Regions from separate parts of the Amycolatopsis sp. NPDC114478 genome, predicted to be linked through region 2. Evidence: predicted binding sites of a transcription regulator. Region 2 holds the regulator's gene; the other holds the start of a gene.
The links. Region 2 encodes HspR, which represses chaperone genes until heat shock. Its sites were predicted from a motif close to ANNTTGAGTNNNNNNNACTCAANNT; they were not measured.

Region 1: a site for HspR is predicted at 4,864-4,888, ahead of lon (endopeptidase La). Genes of this name have one in related genera too.

Annotation. Positions count from the first base shown of each region.
Region 1 covers NZ_JBVKDO010000003.1:326,027-335,909, forward strand. Annotated here, with positions in the region: gene ACZ7OH_RS10465 (putative bifunctional diguanylate cyclase/phosphodiesterase) at 1-1,856, opposite strand, end outside; gene ACZ7OH_RS10470 (GNAT family N-acetyltransferase) at 2,094-3,032, shown strand; gene ACZ7OH_RS10475 (SAM-dependent methyltransferase) at 3,103-3,957, shown strand; gene ACZ7OH_RS10480 (SAM-dependent methyltransferase) at 3,954-4,802, shown strand; gene lon (endopeptidase La) at 4,903-7,305, shown strand; gene ACZ7OH_RS10490 (class I SAM-dependent methyltransferase) at 7,373-8,167, opposite strand; tRNA gene ACZ7OH_RS10495 (tRNA-Tyr) at 8,389-8,471, opposite strand; gene ACZ7OH_RS10500 (YajQ family cyclic di-GMP-binding protein) at 8,601-9,092, shown strand; gene ACZ7OH_RS10505 (hypothetical protein) at 9,129-9,788, opposite strand.
Region 2 covers NZ_JBVKDO010000005.1:471,874-481,756, reverse strand. Annotated here, with positions in the region: gene ACZ7OH_RS18270 (MFS transporter) at 7-1,194, opposite strand; gene ACZ7OH_RS18265 (MarR family winged helix-turn-helix transcriptional regulator) at 1,295-1,780, opposite strand; gene ACZ7OH_RS18260 (globin domain-containing protein) at 2,014-3,189, shown strand; gene ACZ7OH_RS18255 (globin domain-containing protein) at 3,542-4,645, shown strand; gene ACZ7OH_RS18250 (dienelactone hydrolase family protein) at 4,700-5,416, shown strand; gene ACZ7OH_RS18245 (lytic polysaccharide monooxygenase) at 5,562-6,320, shown strand; gene ACZ7OH_RS18240 (DUF305 domain-containing protein) at 6,317-6,850, shown strand; gene ACZ7OH_RS18235 (ATP-binding cassette domain-containing protein) at 7,111-8,664, shown strand; gene ACZ7OH_RS18230 (heat shock protein transcriptional repressor HspR) at 8,715-9,140, opposite strand; gene dnaJ (molecular chaperone DnaJ) at 9,146-9,883, opposite strand, start outside.

The sequences.
Region 1 (9,883 bases), on a different contig from region 2:
AACTGCGTGACCATCTGGAAGCGGCGCAGGAAGATCTGGCCCATGCTCGGCACGTAGCCGCGGACCTCTTCGCCGCCCTTCGTGGCGCGGACGGCGACGTCGGCGCGCTGCAGCAGGCCTTCGATGTCGACGACGTCGCCGGACTCCTCGGGCGTCGTCGTCGCGTAGCCGATCATCGCGTTCGCCTCGACCGACAGCCGGTCCACCGGGTACGGCGCGGAGAGCTCTTCGCGCAGCCGTTCCGCCGCCGCGTGCGCGTCCTCCGGCGGGCAGCCGACGAGCAGCGCCGCGAAGGACGCGCCTTCGAGGCGGGCGAGCGGGACGTCGGGGCCGAGCGCGTCGCGGATGCGGCGGCCGGCGGCGATCACCATCCGGTCGGCCCACGCGTAGCCGAGCGCGTCGGACACTGTCGAGAAGACGTCGAGGTCGATCCGCAGCACGACGGCGTTCGCGAAGTCCCGCAACGGTTCCTTCGCCACCTGCCGGAAGCCCGGCCGGTTGAGGTGCCCGGTGAGCGGGTCGTGGTAGGCGTCGTGGCGGAGCGTGGCGAGCAGGCGCCGGTTGTCCAGCGACGTCGCCAGGTGGCTGGCCATCGTGCCGAGCAGCTGGACGTCGTACTTGCCGAACCCGCGCCAGCGGGACAGCCGGTCGTGCGCCTCGACGACGCCGAGCAGCTGGTTCGCGCTGCGCAGCGGGACGACGAGCGCCTCCTGCGCGCCGCGGTCGAGCAGCGCCGCGCGGACGTCGGGGTTGGCTTCGGTGATCCGGAAGTGCCGGACGTGCGCGCCGGGCAGGCGCAGCAGCGGGTCGTCGGCGGCCGGGTCGGCGGGCGGCAGGTCGTCGCCGGCGACGACGACGCGCATGGCGTCCTTCGGTTCGAGCCGCAGTCTCAGCACGACGCGGCCGGCGGCGAGCTGGTCCTTGATGCGCTCGGCGATCGTGGCCCACTCGCGGACGTCGACGCCGCCGACGAGCTCGTCCGCGCGGCTGGCCGGCCGCGCCGCGGCCTGCTGGCCCGAGCGGGCGACCATCAGGCTGACGTCGGAAAGCGCCTCCATGTCCCGCTGCTCGCGCAGCAGGTCGGAGTAGGCCCAGTACAACGCGGTCAGGCCGAGGAACACGGCGAGCACCAGCGGCCACGCCTTGGGCGTGTTCGAAATGACGAGGTAGCCGGACAGGCCGACCGAGGCGTTGACGAAGCCGACGACCAGGATCCGCGCGGTGAGCCGGACGGCGGTGCTGACCCGCATGCGGCGCCGCAGGACGCGGACCGCGGCGAGCGCGAGCAGCGTGCTGACCAGCGGCGCGGTCAGAGTGCCCGCCAGCGCGGCGACCCACGGGATCTTGTCGCCGGCCCCGGCGCCGACGGCGACCTTCACCAGCCCGGCGACCCCGAAGGCACCGGTGATCTCGAGCAGGAACGCGCCCGCGTTGTAGAGGACGCGCCCGGCGACCTTGCGCGCGAGCAGCGTGCCGATGCCGGCGACCAGGTGCGCGGCCAGCACGACTTCGAACGGCGCGACGAAGAACCCGATGACGAGCGGGATCTCGGTGAAGGAGATCGTCCACGAGATACCGCTGCGGACGTCGACGTTGATGCCGAGCTGTTCGGCGAGCAGGAACGCGACCGCGAGCACGGGCCCGATCCACAAGAGCCGGCTGTCCCAGTGGAACGGCAGCCACGAGCCGACGGCGAACGCGGCGACGAGCCCGATGCTCAGGACGGCGAAGGTGTACGCGCGGAACCGGCGTTCGTCCGTGCGGGCTTCGACGGAGACGGGCGGTGTCCCGGAAGCGGTTCCCGGCCCGGGCTGCGCCTGCGCTACGGCGTCGCCGTGGGCGTTGGTGTCCGGCATCCGACCTTCCCTCCCGGCTTGTCCACCGGTACTGATCCGTGACTTCGGGTGTGGACAAGGGCCATACCGTACCCCGTAGGGCGTACCCGTGTCCCTTTCGAGACAGTAGGAGATCACCCCAGGGTTAACAATGCCTCGATGGCGCTGACCTGCGTGGACCAAGGGGTGAAACATCGGGTGGCGCATAGGGGGTCGGTCGTCTGCACACGGCATCCCGGGTAGCGCTTCAATGAGTCCATGCACAGCGACGTGATCGCCACCGAACACGCGGCCCGGCTCGCGGCGGTGGACTCCCTGCTCCCCGGTTCTTCCCCCTTCGAAGCAGCCGAAAGCGCGGTGGTGCTGGAGGTCGCGACGGGCGACTCCGCCGCCTCCGCCCTCGCCTCGCGCATCCAGGTCCACCAGGACGCGCCGAACGCGCCGTGGCGGGCGCTCACCGAGCACCGGCTCGACCTCCAATTGGCCGGTCCGCAGCCGGCTGAGGCCCTCGACGCACTCCTCACCCGATGGGATGAACATCTGCGCGCGGTCGCCGAGCGCGGCGACACCGAGACCGCGGCGATCGTGCCGCGGGCGAGCCGCGACGCCGCCGGCACGCGCGAAATGCTGCACCACGGGTTCGCGCCGCTGCGGGTGATCGCGGTCCGCCCGGCGGACCGGACGATCCCGGCCGGCCCGCGCGGCACGCCCGGCGTCAAGATCCGCCGCGCCGAGCCCGGCGACCTCGAAACCGTCGTCGCGTTGGGCCTGGAGCTGCACACCTTCGACGCGCAGTACGGCACGGTCAACTTCCGCAAGGGCGTCGAGGACATCATGGCCAAGGACCTCGCCGAGCAGCTGAACCGGCCGGAGCCCCCGCTGTGGATCGCCGAGCTGTACGGCCGTCCGCTCGGCATGGTGAACGTCCAGCACCCGGGCGAAACCGGCTGGATCAGCGACCGCGTCAACGCGCCGCGGGTCGGCTACCTCTCTTCACTGGCCGTCGCGGAGACCGCGCGGTCGTCCGGTGTCGGCACCGCGCTGGCCGCGCACGCCCACCACGTCCTGGACGAGGCCGGTGCCGACGTCGTCCTCCTGCACCACGCGGCGGCGAACCCGCTGTCGACGCCGTTCTGGTACGCGCAGGGTTACCGCCCGTTGTGGACGTACTGGCAGCGCCGGCCGGCCGTTCGCTGAACGACTGGTGGCTTACCCCGGGTGGCCGGTCCTTATAGGCTGGTCCCGCGAGCAGCGAGGGGAGCCGGAAGTGACCGACCAGCGCGATTCGGCGCCGAGAGCACCCGAAGGCGTCGACACCGAGAAGCCGTCCGCGGCCCGGATCTACGACTGGTACCTGGGCGGTACGCAGAACTGGGCCGTGGACCGCGAGTTCGGCAGGCGCATGGAGCAGCAGTGGCCGCTCGTGCGCCCCGGCTCGAAGCAGAACCGCGAGTTCATGAACCGCGCGGTCCGGGCGGCGCTGCGGGCCGGCATCCGCCAGTTCATCGACCTCGGCTCCGGCGTCCCGACCGCGGGCAACGTCCACGAGGTCGTCGAGGCGGAGCTGCCCGAGGACCACGACGCGAAGGTGGTGTACGTCGACTACGAGCCGGTCGCGGTCGCCCACGCGACGCTGATCCTCGAAGAGGAGGTGGCGACGGACTGGGCGGGCATCGTCCAGGCCGACATGCGCGACGCGAAGGCCGTGCTGCGCGCGGAAGAGACGAAGCGGCTCATCGACTTCTCGCAGCCGGTCTGCCTGATGATGATGGCGGTCCTGCACTTCGTCGGGCCCGACGACGACCCCGTGGGCATCCTGAAGGCGTACCGGGACAAGCTCGCGCCGGGCAGCTGGCTGGCGATCTCGCAGATGAGCGAGGGCGACGGCACGGGCAAGGCGCTGGAGGGGCTGCGCTGGTTCGTCGAGCAGTACCGCAAGACGAGCAACCCGGTGTGGTTGCGCGACCGCGACGAGATCGAGCCCCTCTTCGGCGACTGGGAGCTGATGGAACCGGGCATCGTGCACCTGCCGGACTGGCGGCCGGACCGGAAGCTGAACGCCTTGGAGGCCGAGGCGCGGCCGTTCGCTTGGTGCGGCATCGGGGTCAAGCCGGGCGGATGAGCGAAGGAGCGCCGATCGCCCCAGCCGGGGTGGACACCGACAAGCCGTCCGCGGCGCGCGTCTACGACTGGTACCTCGGCGGCGACCAGCACTGGGCGGTCGACCGCGAGTTCGGCCGGCGCGTGGAGAAGGTGTGGCCGCTGATCCGGCCGATCTCGCGGCAGAACCGCGCGTTCATGAACCGGGTGGTCTCGGCGGCGGTGGACGCGGGCGTCCGCCAGTTCGTCGACCTCGGCTCCGGCGTGCCGACCGCGGGCAACGTGCACGAGATCGTCCGCGACCGGCTGCCCGCCGGCGAGCGCGCGTCGGTCGTCTACGTCGACTACGAGCCGGTGGCAGCCGCGCACTCGCGGCTGATCCTGGAACGCGAAGGCGCGACGGACTGGGCCGGCCTGGTCGAGCGGGACATCCGACAGCCGGCGGCGATCTTCGCCGACCCGGTGACGGCGTCGCTCATCGACTGGTCGCGCCCGGCGTGCCTGCTGATGATCACGGTGATGCACTTCATCGGGCCGTCCGACGACCCCGAGGGGCTGATGGCGGCCTACCGCGAGAAGCTCGCGCCGGGCAGCTGGCTGGCGTTGACGCACGGCACGTGCCGCGACGACGCGTCGCCGGAGCGCGCCGCGGAAGTGAAGCGGTTCATCGACGCCTACCGCGACACGTCGAACCCGGCGTGGCTGCGCTCGGCCGACGAGCTGCTCCCGTGGTTCGGCGGCTGGCCGCTGCTTCCGCCGGGGATGACATCGTTGCCGGACTGGCGCCCGGAGGAGCCGCCGACGCCGATCGACGCGGAGACGCGGCCCTTCGCCTGGTGCGCCGTCGCTCGCCGCCCGTTGCTCTGACCTGCGGTTTCCCTGATCGCTGTGGGCGAACGCACCATCGGAAACAAACACACCCATCGGAGAGTTGAGCTAGGCAGACTCAACTACACGAGGAGTGCACATGTCCGACACCCGCCTCCTGCCCGTGCTCCCGCTCGATGACGACGTCGTGCTGCCGGGCATGGTCGTCCCGCTCGACCTGACCGACACCGAGACCCGGGCAGCGGTGGAGTCCGCCCAGGCCAACACCCCCAGCCAGGCGTCGTTCCCGGGTATCCGGTCGACCGGCGCCACTAAGGCCGAGGTCCTGATCGTGCCCCGCGTCCACGGTGAGTACGCCGAGTACGGCACCGTCGCGACCGTCGAGCGCATCGGCCGCGTGCCCGGTGGCAAGGCCGCCGTCCTGCTGCGCGGCACGTCCCGCGCGCTCGTCGGCCGGATCGCCGACGGCCCCGGTGCCGCCCGCTGGGTGCACGCCGAAGACGCCCCCGAGACCACGAACGACCAGACCGCCAAGCTCGCGGCCGAGTACAAGGCCGTCGTCATCTCGATCCTCCAGCAGCGCGGCGGCTGGCAGCTGATCGACGCCGTCCAGCAGGTCGAGGACGCTTCCGCGATCGCCGACCTGTCCGGCAACGCGCCGTACCTGTCCACCGACCAGAAGCTCGAGCTGCTCGGCGCCCTGGACGTCACCGTCCGCCTGGAGAAGGCGCTCGAGTGGAGCAAGGAGCACCTGGCCGAGCTCGAGGTGACCGACACGATCCGCAAGGACGTCGCCGAAGGCATGGAGAAGCAGCAGAAGGAGTTCCTGCTGCGCCGCCAGCTCGAGGCGATCCGCAAGGAGCTCGGCGAGCTCGACGGCACCGCGCAGGACGACGACTACCGCGCCCGCGTCGAAGGGGCCGAGCTGCCCGACGCCGTCAAGAAGGCCGCGCTGGCCGAGGTGGACAAGCTGGACCGCACGTCCGAGCAGTCCCCCGAGGGCGGTTGGATCCGCACGTGGCTGGACACGGTCCTGGAGCTGCCCTGGAACGAGCGCACCGAGGACATCTACGACATCGCGGCCGCGCGGGCCGTCTTGGACGCCGACCACGCCGGTCTCGACGACGTCAAGGAACGCATCATCGAGTACTTGGCCGTCCGGAAGCGCCGCGCGGAATCGGGTCTCGGCCCGGTCGGTGGCCGGCGTTCCGGTGCCGTGCTCGCCCTCGCGGGCCCTCCCGGGGTCGGCAAGACGTCGCTGGGTGAGTCCGTCGCGAAGGCCATGGGCCGCAAGTTCGTCCGGGTCGCGCTGGGCGGCATCCGCGACGAGGCGGAGATCCGCGGTCACCGCCGCACCTACGTCGGCGCGCTGCCCGGCCGGATCGTCCGCGCAATCAAGGAAGCCGGTTCGATGAACCCGGTCGTGCTGCTCGACGAGATCGACAAGGTCGGCGCCGACTACCGCGGCGACCCGACGGCGGCGCTGCTCGAAGTGCTGGACCCGGAGCAGAACCACACGTTCCGCGACCACTACCTCGAGGTCGAGCTGGACCTGTCCGACGTCGTGTTCCTGGCGACGGCCAACGCGCTGGAGACCATCCCCGGCCCGCTGCTGGACCGCATGGAGCTCGTCACGCTGGACGGCTACACCGAGCACGAGAAGGTCACCATCGCCCGCGACCACCTGCTCCCCCGCGAGCTGGAGCGCGCCGGGCTGGGCACTTCGGACGTGGTGTTGACGGATGCGGCGTTCAGCCGGATCGCCGCCGAGTACACCCGCGAGGCGGGCGTGCGCGACGCGAACCGGACGATCGCCAAGGTGCTGCGCAAGATCGCGACCAAGGTGGCGCTGGACCAGGTGTCCTTGCCGCTCACGGTGGACGCTGCGGACCTTTCCGACTACCTGGGCCGCCCGCGGCACATCCCGGAGTCGTCGCTGCCGGCGTCGACGCAGCGCACGGCGACCCCGGGCGTGGCGACCGGCCTGGCGGTGACCGGCGCGGGTGGTGACGTCCTCTACATCGAGGCGTCGCTGGCCGACGAGGAGTCCGGCGCGTCCGGGCTGCAGCTCACCGGCCAGCTCGGCGACGTGATGAAGGAGTCGGTGCAGATCGCGCTGTCCTACCTGCGCTCGCACGGCGCGGAGCTGGAGCTGCCGGTCGGCGACCTACGCAAGCGCGGCATCCACGTCCACGTGCCGGCGGGCGCGGTCCCGAAGGACGGGCCGTCGGCGGGCGTGACGATGACGACGGCGCTGGCGTCGCTACTCTCGGGCCGCGTGGTCCGCGCGGACGTCGCGATGACGGGCGAGGTGTCCCTGACCGGACGCGTCCTCCCGATCGGCGGCGTGAAGCAGAAGCTGCTGGCGGCGCACCGCGCGGGGATGAAGACGGTGATCATCCCGCAGCGCAACGAGCCGGACCTCGACGACGTCCCGGCCGAGGTGCTGTCCCAGCTGGACGTCCACGCGGTGGCGAACGTCCGCGAGGTCCTCGACCTCGCCCTGACGCCGGCTTCGACGCCGGTTTCCCAGGCGGCGTAACCCCGAACGCCGCCACCTGAGAACGGCCGGTTTCCCCCACCCCAGGGAAACCGGCCGTTTCTCGCGTCTAGACCCGCCGCGCGGCGATCAGGTACCCGGTGCCGAGCAGGCCGGCCAGCCCGCGGGCGGTCTTCGTGTCCCGCCGGACGAGCCGGTCGAGCGGCGGCACCAGCGCCGTGACGTCGTAGTAGAGCGTGTCCTCCGGCTGCAGCCCGGCGCGCCACAGCTCGTGGCGCAGCCGCCGCGGCGCGTACGCCTGGATCCCGGTGTGGCGCGCGCCGTGGTGCCGCGGGAAGCGCAGGGCCTCTTCGATCCCGCCGAGCACGCGGCGCGCCGGCCAGTACAGGCCCCACTCGACCAGCCGGTACGGGCTGTGCGGGTTGAGCATCGTGACGACGGCGAGGCCGCCGGGGCGGACCACGCGGGCGATTTCGCGCAGCGCCAGCGTGACATCGACGTATTCGAGCACGCCCATCGCGAGCGCGACGTCGAATCCGCCGTCGGCGAACGGCATTTCTTCGATATCACCGACGGAAAAACTCGCTTCTTCCCCGGTGTTCCGCCGCGCGGCGTCGACCATCGCGGCGGACCGGTCGCAACCGGTCACGGAAAATTCCCGCGGCCGGCTTTCCAGAAGATGACGGACCATCATCCCCGGCCCGCAGCCGACGTCGAGGAGCGTGCCGCCCGGGTGGTCGGCGAGCACCTGGTCGACGGCGTGGATCCGGGATCGGTGGAACCGGGCGGTAGGGCCCCGGCCGGCGTACGCCTCGGCGTAGTCGGCCACGAGCTCGGCATCGGCGTACTGGGCCCGCACGAGCTGGTCGCGCGTCGGGTGGTCGAGCGTCCCGGGAACCGGCATGCGTACCTCCACTGGTCTGGGTTCGGCACCTGCGGGGTCGGGCCGGCCGCGAAAGCCGTTACCGTTTTCCAGTGATTTCCGGAAATGGGTTCCAAAGGACGAATGAATCTTCCATCGCACCGGCGAGGAATTGCCGCCGAATCGCGGGTTGAGTAAAGGCGAGGTCATGGCTTGCAAAAACGGCCCCGCGACCTGATGGTCGCGAGGCCGTTTCGGCTGGGTGGCGGGTGAGGGATTCGAACCCCCGTAGGCGTAAGCCAACTGGTTTACAGCCAGTCCCCTTTGGCCACTCGGGTAACCCGCCATGGCCGGTCGCACCGGCCGGGGAGAAGCTTACCGAACGGGTTCGAGCGGGGGTCAACCGGGATGCCCGTCCCCCGGTGGGGGCTAGGCTGGGTGGCCCCTGACAAGCGAGTACGAGGTGTGAGGACACGTGGCGGATCCCTCTTTCGACGTCGTGAGCAAGGTCGACCGCCAGGAGGTGGACAACGCGCTCAACCAGGCAAGCAAGGAGCTCGGCACGCGCTTCGACTTCCGCGGCACGGGCACGACGATCAACTGGTCCGGCGAGGAGGCGATCGCGATCGAGTCCGAGACGGAGGAGCGCGCGCTGGCCGCGGTCGAGGTGTTCAAGGAGAAGCTGATCAAGCGCAGCATCTCGTTGAAGGCGTTCGAAGCGGACGAGCCGGCGCTGTCGGGCAAGATCTACAAGATCTCGGGCAAGATCCTGCAGGGCATCGCATCGGACAAGGCGAAGCAGATCGCGAAGTTCATCCGCGACGAGGGCCCGAAGGGTGTGCAGGCCCAGATCCAGGGCGACCAGCTGCGGGTGTCGGGCAAGAAGAAGGACCAGCTGCAGGACGTGATCGCATTGCTGAAGGGCAAGGACTTCGAGATCGCGCTGCAGTTCACCAACTACCGGTGACGCCGCCGCGGGCACCCGGTCGTCCCGGGTGCCCGCTCAGGACGGGGTGATCGTCCAGCTGGCCTCATACCCCTCGACCAGCAGATAAGCCGGCCCCACGACGTCCACCGTCTTCGAAAGATCGCCGATCTCGTTCACCAGCAGGTCGCGGACCTTCTCCGAGTGCACCCAAACGGCCACGTTCCCCCCCGTCTTGGCCGTGAAAGCCACCGTCCGGACACCCTCCGGCACCCGGAACACCGCGTCACCCTTGCCCGACGCCGTCGCTCCCGAAGCCGCCACCGGCAAGCTGCGGTAGTCCGCGATCGTCGCCGTCCAGGGGGCGTTCGCGTGGACCGTCACCTTTGTTGTCGGGCGGTCCGGTTCCGTGTTCAGCCACGTTGTGCCCTTGTACTTGCCGATCGCGTTGACCAGGCCGTACTCGCCGCCGTCGGTGTCCACCATCACGTTCGACGAGCACTTCGGGCAGTCGAACGTGAAGAAGCCCAGCTGGTCCGCCGGCCACGTCGTCGCGAACTCGCCCTCGCCCTTGCCCGTGTGCGTCTCCGTCGGCACGTCCTTCAGCACCGGTGCCGCCGATGTGGTGGGAGGCGCCGAAGCCGAAGAAGTCACGATCGTGCCGAACCCCGTCGCCGGCGCGCACCCGGCCAGCAGGACCAAGACCAGAACCAGAAGACCGGACCACCGCAGCTTCATCGTTTCCCCCTCGCAGCCACTCCACGTTACCGGTCACCCGAAAGCGCACAGCAAACCCCTCGAACGCGCGAATGGGCCGTGTGACTGTCCACGAA
Region 2 (9,883 bases):
TTCCGCTCAACTCTGACCGGGTGCGACGGCACCCGCCGGCAACCGCGAACCGAGCATCCCCAGCCCGGCGACGGCGAGACCGGCGCACGCCCCGACCAGCACCCAGGGTAACCAGTCGGCGACCGAGAACAACGCCACCACGGCGGGCGCGAGGACCTGCGCCACGGTGAACGCGTACTGGTACGCAGCCAGGTAACGGCCGCGGGCGACCGGAGGTGCCGCGGCCTCGGCGAGCGCTCCCGAACGCGGGCCGAAGACCAGGTCGCCGGCGGCGAAGACGAGCGTCGACCCGAGCAGGTACACCACCCGCCAGCCGGCCGGCACGAGCAGCACGCCGAGGGTGACCAGGCACCACGCGGCGAACAGCGCCGAGCCCGCCCGCATCGCCGCGATCCGGGTCAGCCCGGCGGTGAGCCGCAGCGCGAGCGTGCCGCCGACGCTGGTCAGCACGGTCAGCAGGGCGAGGATCGCGCCGGGCAGCCAGGCCGGGCCGTGCAACCGGTCGATCACGAACACCGGCGTGCCGACCAGGAAGAAGTCGAGCGAAAGCCCGAAGAGCCCGCTGAAGAGGATCAGCGCGAGGTACGGCCGGTCGCGCAGCACCTTGACCGACCGTTCGCAGTGCGGCTTGTGCGGCTGCGCGAGCCGGACGAACAGGGCGAGGATCGACGCGGCCACGAAGAACGTCAAGGCGTCGAGGACGAGGGCGATCCGGTACCCGCCCTCCCCGAGCCAGGTCAGCAGCGCCCCCGCGACGAGCCCACCGAGGCCGAAGCAGCCGGCCCGCACCATCCCCACCTCGGCGAACGGCCGATCCTTCGGGACGTCGCCCGCGACGTCGGCGATGAGCACGAACAGGGAGCTGTAGAACAGCTGCTGGCCGGTGGCGAGCAGGACCGCGGCGGCCACGACCGGGCCGGCGGCGTCGGCGAGCAGGTACGCGCCCGCGCCGGCGGCCTGCAGCAGCTGGGCGACGATGACCACGGTCCGCGGCCCGACGCGGTCGACGAGCCGGCCGGCCAGCGGCGGCACGACCAGCCCGCCGATCGTGCCGAGCGTGACGGCCGTGCCCGCCACCGCGAGCGGCACGCCGACCACCTGCGTCACGTAGACCAGCCCCAACGGGAGGAACAGACCTGAGCCGAAGTTGTCGATCCCCAGCGCGCACAGCAGTGCGACCCGGCTACGCGTCACCTTCCGACGTTAACCCTGTGGCGCACCGCCAAGTCAGGCCCGAACGGAGACTTTCCGGCTTGCGGAATGCAACTGCCGGTGCGCCTGCGCGAGCACTACGTCACTTGTTCGTGTCGGCCAGGCAGGCGGCGCTGCCGAGGGCCCGGCGGAGGTCGGCGTTCATCTCGGCGAGCCGGCCGGTGAGGTCGGTGACGCGCTCGTCGTCCCAGCCGCCGAGGGCCTTCTCCATGAACTCGAGGTAGTTGCCCCGCCAGCGGGCGAGCTCGGCCCGGCCCTTCTCGGACACGCTCACCAGGGACGCGCGGCCGTCCTCGGGCGCGGGCCGGCGGTCCACCAGCCCGGCGGCGGACAGCTGCGTGATCTGCCTGCTGACCACCGACAGGTCGACGAACCGGCGCTTGGCCAGCTCGGACGGCCGGGCCTCACCGTTCTTCGCCAGGTCCGACAGCAGCATCGCGGCGGCGGGGTGCAACCCCGGCTGGTCCTGCCAGGCCTGCATGACCCAGGCGTGCTGGAGCTGCGACGCGGTCTTCAGCTCGCGCATGAGCTCGACCCGGACATCGTCGTCGCTGTCGTCGAAGCCCATCGGACCCTCCCTGCAATACTTGTGCAATACAAGCATATTGCGAGTCGCTTGCGCGAGCAAGGATCCGACCGGTGAGGTCGCCCACGCCGTCACCGGCCGCAATACACCCGGTCGGAGCAACAATGCGGGCAAAAGGGCGCCCGGCGGCTACCCTGCGGACGGACCGCGCGCGCGGCGCGGACGACTGATCAGATGCAAGCAGTGGCGATGGATCCAGGAGGCGGCAGCAACCCATGACCGCCGACTCGGTCAGCCCGTTCCCCAGGTCTTCGGCCCCGCGTGAAGCCCCCGCGGCCGTCACGGCGATGGTCCGGCTCATCCGCGACAGCTGGGCCAAGTCGGAGCCCTACATCGCCGAAATCTCCCAGTTCTTCTACGGGATGCTCTTCACCCTCGCGCCGACCACGCGCGACTTCTTCCCGATCAACATGGAGATCCAGCGCGGCCGGCTGGTGCGCGCGCTGGTGCACATCGTGCAGATGGTGGACCGGCCCGACGACCTCGCGCCGTTCCTGCGGCAGCTGGGCCGCGACCACCGCAAGTTCGGCGTGGTCCCGCGGCACTACGAAGCCGTCGGCACGGCGCTGCTCGCGTCGCTGAAGAACCACCTCGGCCGGGAGTGGACGCCCGAGGTCGAGCGCGCGTGGGCCGAGGCGTTCACCATCGCCGCGCGGGCCATGCAGGACGCCGCCGCGGCCGACACGAACCCGCCGTCGTGGTCGGGCACCGTCGTCGAGCACCGGCGGCTGACCTGGGACCTCGCCCTGGTGCGGCTGGTGCCCGACCAGCCCGTGCCCTACCACCCGGGCCAGTACGTGAGCGTCGAAGTCCCCCAGCGGCCGCGGCTGTGGCGCTACCTCTCGCCGGCGAACGCGCCGCGCGAGGACGGCGGCATCGAGTTCCACGTCCGCGCGATCGACGGCGGCTGGGTCTCCCGCGCCATCGTCAGCCACACCCAGCCCGGCGACGTCTGGCGGCTCGGCCCGCCACTCGGCCGGATGACGGTCGACCGCGAAACGTCACGGGGCGTGCTGATGATCGCGGGCGGCACGGGCGTCGCGCCGCTGCGGTCGATCCTCGACCACCTCGCACTGTGGGGCGAGAACCCGAAGACGCACCTCTTCTACGGCGGCCCGGCCCGCGAGGACCTCTACGACCTCGAGGAACTGCGCGCGCTCGCGTCGGTCAACCCCTGGCTGACCGTGACGCCGGTGGTGGAGCGCGGCGGCGACGTCCCGGGGTTCGAGCAGGGCACGCTGGCCGAGGCGGTCACGCGGTACGGCTCCTGGCCGGACCACGACGTCCTCGTGTCCGGCTCGCCCGCGATGATCCGCGCGACGGTGTCGCGCATGCTGGTCGCGGGCAGCGCGCTGGACCAGATCCAGTACGACCCCTTCACGATCGACTAGCAGCCAATTCCGGACGCACTCGTCCGGTGCACAAATCGAACGAAGCACGAGAATTGTTACGCACTTCGCGTAAACCGTCCGGGTGATCGTTTTTACGCAGCGCCAGACGGGGTTGACCGCGTGTGGCGGAATTGCTCCGTTCGAGCGGGACCGCGCGGAATCACGCGCATCTGCACGGGAATTCGCCTACAGTCGGGAACCCTCGGGGGCGGCACCGCACGGCGACGCCGCACACACGGCACGAAAAAAGCCTTTGTACGACTGGAGATTACCGTTCCCGATGAGCGCTGAATCACTGAGGGTCTCCCCGCTGCCCCAGACCGTTCCCGTTTCGGCCGTGGAAGGCCGCGAACTGGCCCGGCTTATTCGTGAAAGTTTTGCGGAGATCGAACCGAAAGCGGACGAACTCGCGCAGTACTTCTACGGTGCTTTGTTCGTCATCGCCCCGGATTGCCGCGACATGTTCCCGGTCACCATGACCAGCCAGCGCAGCAGGCTGCTGCGCGCGCTGGTGTACGTCGTGCAGATGGTCGACCGGCCCGACGACCTGGTCACGTTCCTCGGGCAGCTGGGCCGCGACCACCGCAAGTTCGCCGTCATCTCCCGCCACTACGACGCCGTCGGGACCGCGCTGCTCGCCGCGTTGAAACGGTTCCTCAAGCAGAAGTGGACGCACGAGATGGAGGCCGCGTGGACGACGGCGTACGGGCTCATCGCCAAGACCATGCGCGAGGCCGCGCAGGCCGAGACCGGGCCGGCGTCGTGGGCGGCGCGGGTGCTCGACCACCGCCGGCTGTCCCGCGACGTCGCGATGGTGCGCGTGCAGACCGAGGGGCTGTTGCCCTACCGGGCCGGCAGCTACGTGAGCGTGGAGGTGCCGCAGCGGCCGCGGATGTGGCGCTACCTCTCCCCGGCGGGCGCACCGCGCGGCGACGGCCAGATGACGTTCCACGTGCGCGCGGTGCCCGGCGGCTGGGTCAGCGGCACCATCGTCAACCACACCAAGCCGGGGGACGTGTGGCGGCTCGGGCCGGCGATGGGCACGCTGAACGTGCGCCCGACCGCGACGAGGAAACGGCTGTTGATGATCGCCGGCGGGACCGGCGTCACCCCGTTCGTCTCGATCCTCGACGACCTCGCGCACTGGAAGCGCAACCCGCCGGTGCACCTGTTCTTCGGCGGCCGAAGACCGGAGGACCTCTATGCGCTGGACGACCTCCGGCGGCTGACCGCGGTGTCGAAGTGGCTGACGGTGACCCCGGTGACCGAAGAGGGCGCGGTCCTGGGCGGCGACCGCGGCACGCTCGCCCACGCGGTGACCCAGCGCGGCGAGTGGCAGGACCACGACGTCCTCGTCTCCGGCTCGCCCCCGATGATCCGGTCGACGATCGCGAAGCTGCTGGCCGCCGGCGTCGAGCTCGAGCGCATCCGGTTCGACCCGTTCACGCTGGACTGAGCCGGCTCTCAGCCACGCGCGCGGGCGGCGTCGATTCTCGCTATCTTCGCCGATATGGAGATGACTATTCCGGTTTCGGACGGCACGATCGGCGGCTACCTGGCGGAGCCGTCCGGCGAGGGACCGCACCCGGGCGTGGTGCTCATCCACGACGCGTTCGGGCTGAGCCAGGACACGAAGAACATCACCGACCGCTTCGCCGCCGAGGGTTACCTCGCGCTCAGCCCGGACCTGTACTCGCGCGGCGGGATGCGCCGCTGCGTGCGTCGCGTGTTCTCGGACATGTTCGCGAACCAGGGCCGGACGTTCGACGACATCGAGGCGTCGCGCGCGCTCCTGGCCGCCCGCCCGGACTCGTCGGGCCGGATCGGCATCGCCGGGTTCTGCATGGGCGGCGGCTTCGCGCTCGTCGCGGCGTCGCGCGGCTTCGAGGCGTCGGCGCCGTACTACGGGCAGCTGCCGAAGAACCTGTCGGTCCTCGACGACGCGTGCCCGATCGTCGCGAGCTTCGGCAAGAAGGACTTCTCGCTGCGCGGCGCGGCGGCGAAGCTCGAGACGGCGCTCACCGAGCGTGAGATCCCGCACGACGTCAAGGAGTACGACGGCGCGAGCCACGGGTTCGCCAACAAGGTCGAGGTCGCGGCCCCGCTGAACCTGCTGCTCAAGGTCGTCGGGTTCACCTACCACCACGAAGCGTCCGAAGACGCGTGGCGCCGGGTGACGGCGTTCTTCGGCGAACACCTGCAGCAACCGGCGCGACCTTCGCACTGAGCCGAGCGGGCTAGCCTTTTCGCCGAACGGTCGTAGTTCGTTGACCGTTGTGCCCGAATCGACTTATGGTCTAGACCACATCTTCCCCGGATGTGCTCGTTCGTCCTCCCCTTGGAACAAAGCTGTTCCCCTTCGAGGAGCCGAAATGACCTGGAACAGAAAGCTTTTCGCGGCCGCCGCCGGTGTCCTGCTCGCCCCGGTGCTGGTCGTCGTCCTCCCCGCCACCACCGCGAGCGCGCACGGCTACATCTCCGACCCGCCCAGCCGGCAGGCCAACTGCGCGGCCGGGAAGGTCCCGGACTGCGGCCAGATCGTCTACGAACCCCAGAGCGTCGAAGGGCCGAAGGGCCTGCGCAGCTGCAACGCCGGGCTGGCGCAGTTCGCCGAACTGGCCGACGAGTCGAAGCCCTGGCCGGCCAAGTCGGTCGGCACGTCGGTGACGTTCAACTGGGTGTTCACCGCCCGCCACGCCACCAAGAGCTACGAGTACTACGTCGGTAACACGCTCGTGGCATCGTTCAACGGCAACGGCCAGCAGCCACCGGCGACGGTGCAGCACACGGTGAATCTGTCCGGCTATTCGGGCCGGGTCAAAGTGCTGGCGATCTGGAACATCTCCGACACGGCCAACGCGTTCTACAGCTGCGTCGACCTGCAGATCGGGGGCGGCGGCACGACAACCCCGCCACCGCCGACCACGACGACCCCGCCCCCGACGACGACCCGCCCGCCGACCACCACCCCGACGACCCCGCCGTCGAGCGGTACGTGGGCGGCCGGGACGGCGTACAAGGTCGGTGACGTCGTCACCTACAACGGCGTGAGCTACCGCTGCATCCAGCCGCACACGGCGATCGCGGGCTGGGAGCCGCCGAACACCCCGGCGCTCTGGCAGCGCCAGTGAGGGTGTGGCTCGCCGTCGTCGCGCTGCTGCTGACGAGCTGCAGCGCGACGGCGGCCCCACCCGCGTACAACGCGGCCGACGTGATGTTCCTGCAGATGCTGATCCCGCAGAACCAGCAGGGCATCGACATCGTCCGCCTGGCCGCGGACCACCCGTTGCCACCGGCGTTGAAGGAGCTGGCGGCGGCGATCGAGTCGACCCAGCGGACCGAGATCACCGACATGCGGAACTGGCTCCGCGCCTGGTCCCAGCCGGAGTCGATGGACATGAACCCCCAGGCCCACGCGGGCCACGGAGGCATGAAGATGACGTCGCCGGACGTGGTGGGAGCGCTCGGCACAGCCCCGGCCGCCGAGTTCCCGCGCAAGTTCCTCGACGTGCTGTCGGGCCAGCAGCAAGGAGCGGTCGAGCTGGCCCAGACGGAGAACTCGGCGACCGGCGGAGTCAACGCCCAGGCCCGCGACCTGGCCCGGCGCGTTATCGAGTCGCGGACGGCGGAGGTCAAGCAGCTGTTGAACTTCAAGGTGTGACGTCCCCGCGGCGCGGACCGCGAGCAGCCCCCCTGCCCGGCTGCTCGCGGTCGGTCGCGGTTGAAGCCCCGAAATTCGCTTGGCCGCCTTCCCGCGCCGCACTAGCTTCGCGATCATGACCTTCTCCTTCGCCGTCTTCGCGAGGTTGCGCAACCGCCGCTAGCGGCGGCGCACCGAAACTTTTCCCTGCCCGCCGTTCCGGCCATCGCCGGGCGGCCCTCTTGTGCTGCCCGGCTCCCTTCAGAGCTGCGGAGCATCCCTTGAACCCCCTTGCGACCGAACACGCCCACCTGCGCGCGGAAGGCGTCGGCGTCACCCTCGGTTCCCGCCGGGTCCTGCACGACGTGAGCGTCACGGTGTCGGCCCGGTCCCGGCTGGCCATCGTCGGTGAGAACGGGCGCGGCAAGACCACCTTGCTGCACGTCCTCGCCGGGCTCCGGGCGCCCGACCACGGCACCGTCCACCGGACGGGCACGGTCGGCGTCGCCCGGCAGGCGCTGCCGTTCCGGTCCGGCGAAACCGTCGGCACGCTGACCACCGAAGCCCTGCGCGAATCCCACGACGCGTTGCGAGCACTCGCCGCGGCGGCTTCGGACTTCGAGGAAGACCGCTACGCCGTCGCGCTCGATGCGGCCACGCGCCTCGACGCGTGGGACGCCGAACGCCGCGTCGACGTCGCCCTCGAAGCCCTCGCCGCGTGCACCGACCGAAGCCGCGAACTGAGCACGCTCTCGGTCGGGCAGCGCTACCGCGTGCGCCTGGCCTGCCTGCTCGGCGCGCGGCACGACTTCCTGCTGCTCGACGAGCCCGGCAACCACCTCGACGCCGACGGCCTCGCGTTCCTCACCGCCCGCCTGCGCGGGCACGACGGCGGCGTCGCGCTGGTCAGCCACGACCGCGCGCTGCTCGCCGACGTCGCCTCGGAGTTCCTCGACCTCGACCCCAGCCAGGACGGCCGCCCGCGCGTGTATGCGGGCGGGTACCAGGCCTGGCAGGACGGTCGCCGCCGCGACCGCGGGCGCTGGCTCCAGGAGTTCGAGGAGCAGCAGGACACCCACCGGCAGCTGACACTCGCGGTGACGCAGGCTCGCGACCGGCTCAGCACGAGCTGGCGGCCGGACAAGGGCACCGGACGGCACAAACGCCAGTCGCACGCGCCCGGCGTGGTCCAGGCGCTGAACCGCGAGCGGGCGGCGCTGCAGGCGCACCGTGTGACGGTGCCGGAGCCACCGTTGTCGTTGCGCTGGCCCGATTTCGGCACCGGGTCTCTCCGTTCACTGGTCGACGTGCACGAGGTCGCGGTGGCCGGCCGCCTCCGCGGGCCGGTCACGTTGACGATCGCCCGCGGCGACCGGCTGCTCGTCACGGGCGGAAACGGAACGGGCAAGTCGACGCTCTTGTCGGTCCTGACCGGCGAGCCGGCCCCGACGAGCGGGACGGTCCGGCGGGCTCCCGACGCGCGGACAGCGTTGGTGGGCCAGGAAGTCCCGTCGTGGCCGGAGGACCTCACGGCTCGCCGGCTGTTCGAGCGCGAGGGGGTTCCGTTCTCGGCCATGGGCTTGCTCGACGCGGAGGCGTTGCGGACCCCGGTGGGCCGGATGTCCCAGGGACAGCAGCGCCGGCTCGACCTGGCGTTGCGCCTGGCGGGACGCCCGGACTTGCTGGTGTTCGACGAGCCGACCAACCACCTGTCGGCCACGCTGGTCGACGAGCTGACGGAGGCGTTGCTGAAGACGCCGGCCGCGGTGGTGGTGGCGACGCACGACCGCCGGATGCTGGCGGATTTGGCTGCCTGGCCTCGATTGGAGCTCTAACGCAAGAGGGCCTCCCCGGTTGCCCGGGGAGGCCCTCTTCGCTTCAGCGGTCAGCGGCGCTTCGGCCGCCAGACCACCATCGCCGTCTGCTGGTTGAGCGGGACCAGGTCCCGCCGGTAGGACGCGTGCGCCGCCGCCGCGGCCTGTTCCGCCGCCGCGTACGCCGCCGCCAACTCTTCGGTGATCTCCGAAAGCCGGGCCCTCAGCGCGTCGACCTGGTTCTCCAGCTCGATGATGCGCTTGATGCCGGCCAGGTTCACACCGTCCTCTTGCGACAGACGTTGCACCTCGCGCAGCAACGCGATGTCCCGCATCGAGTAGCGCCGCCCGCCGCCGGCGGTGCGGCCCGGCGACACCAGGCCCTGCCGGTCGTAAGTGCGCAACGTCTGCGCGTGCATCCCGGCGAGCTGGGCCGCCACCGAGATGACGAACACCGGGGTCTCTTCGTCGCCCTCCTGCGGAATCCCGCCGAACACCGCACTCACCTGCCTTCGAGCAGCTCAGTGATCTCGGGCCGGGGGTCGTGCCCGGCCATCGCCTCGGCGTACGCCTGCAGAGCCTCGCGCGCCTTGTCGTCCAGTTTGGCGGGAATCGCCGCCTGGAGGGTGACGAGCAGGTCACCTTGCGAACCGTCGCGCTTGGCGATGCCCTTGCCGCGCACGCGCAACACCCGCCCGCTGGCCGTGCCCGGCGGCACCTTGAGCGAGACCTTGGCGTCCAACGTCGGCACCGTGACCGTCGTGCCGAGCGTCAGCTCGGTGAAGTCCACCGGCACGGTCAGCGTCAGGTCGAGCGACTTCGGCTTGCGGCCGAACAGCGCGTGCGGGGCCACGTGCACCCGGACGTACAGGTCGCCCGCCTGCGCGCCACCCCGGCCCGGCTCACCCTGGCCCGCCAGCCGGATCCGCTGGTCGTCTTCGACGCCCGGCGGGATCCGGACGGTCAGCGTGCGAGTCCGCGTGCTGACGCCCTCGCCACCGCACTCCGGGCACGGGTCGTCGATGATCGTCCCGCGGCCACGGCAGTCGCGGCACGGCTCGGAGAAGGCGAACGCCCCCTGGCTGCGGCTGACCAGCCCCGACCCGGAACAGGTCGGGCAGGTCCGCGGCGACGTCCCCGGCTTCGCGCCGTTGCCGCCGCACGTCGAACAGGTCGCCGGGCTCGACAGCCGCAGCGGCAGGGTCGCGCCCTTGACCGCCTCGACGAAGTCGATCCGCAC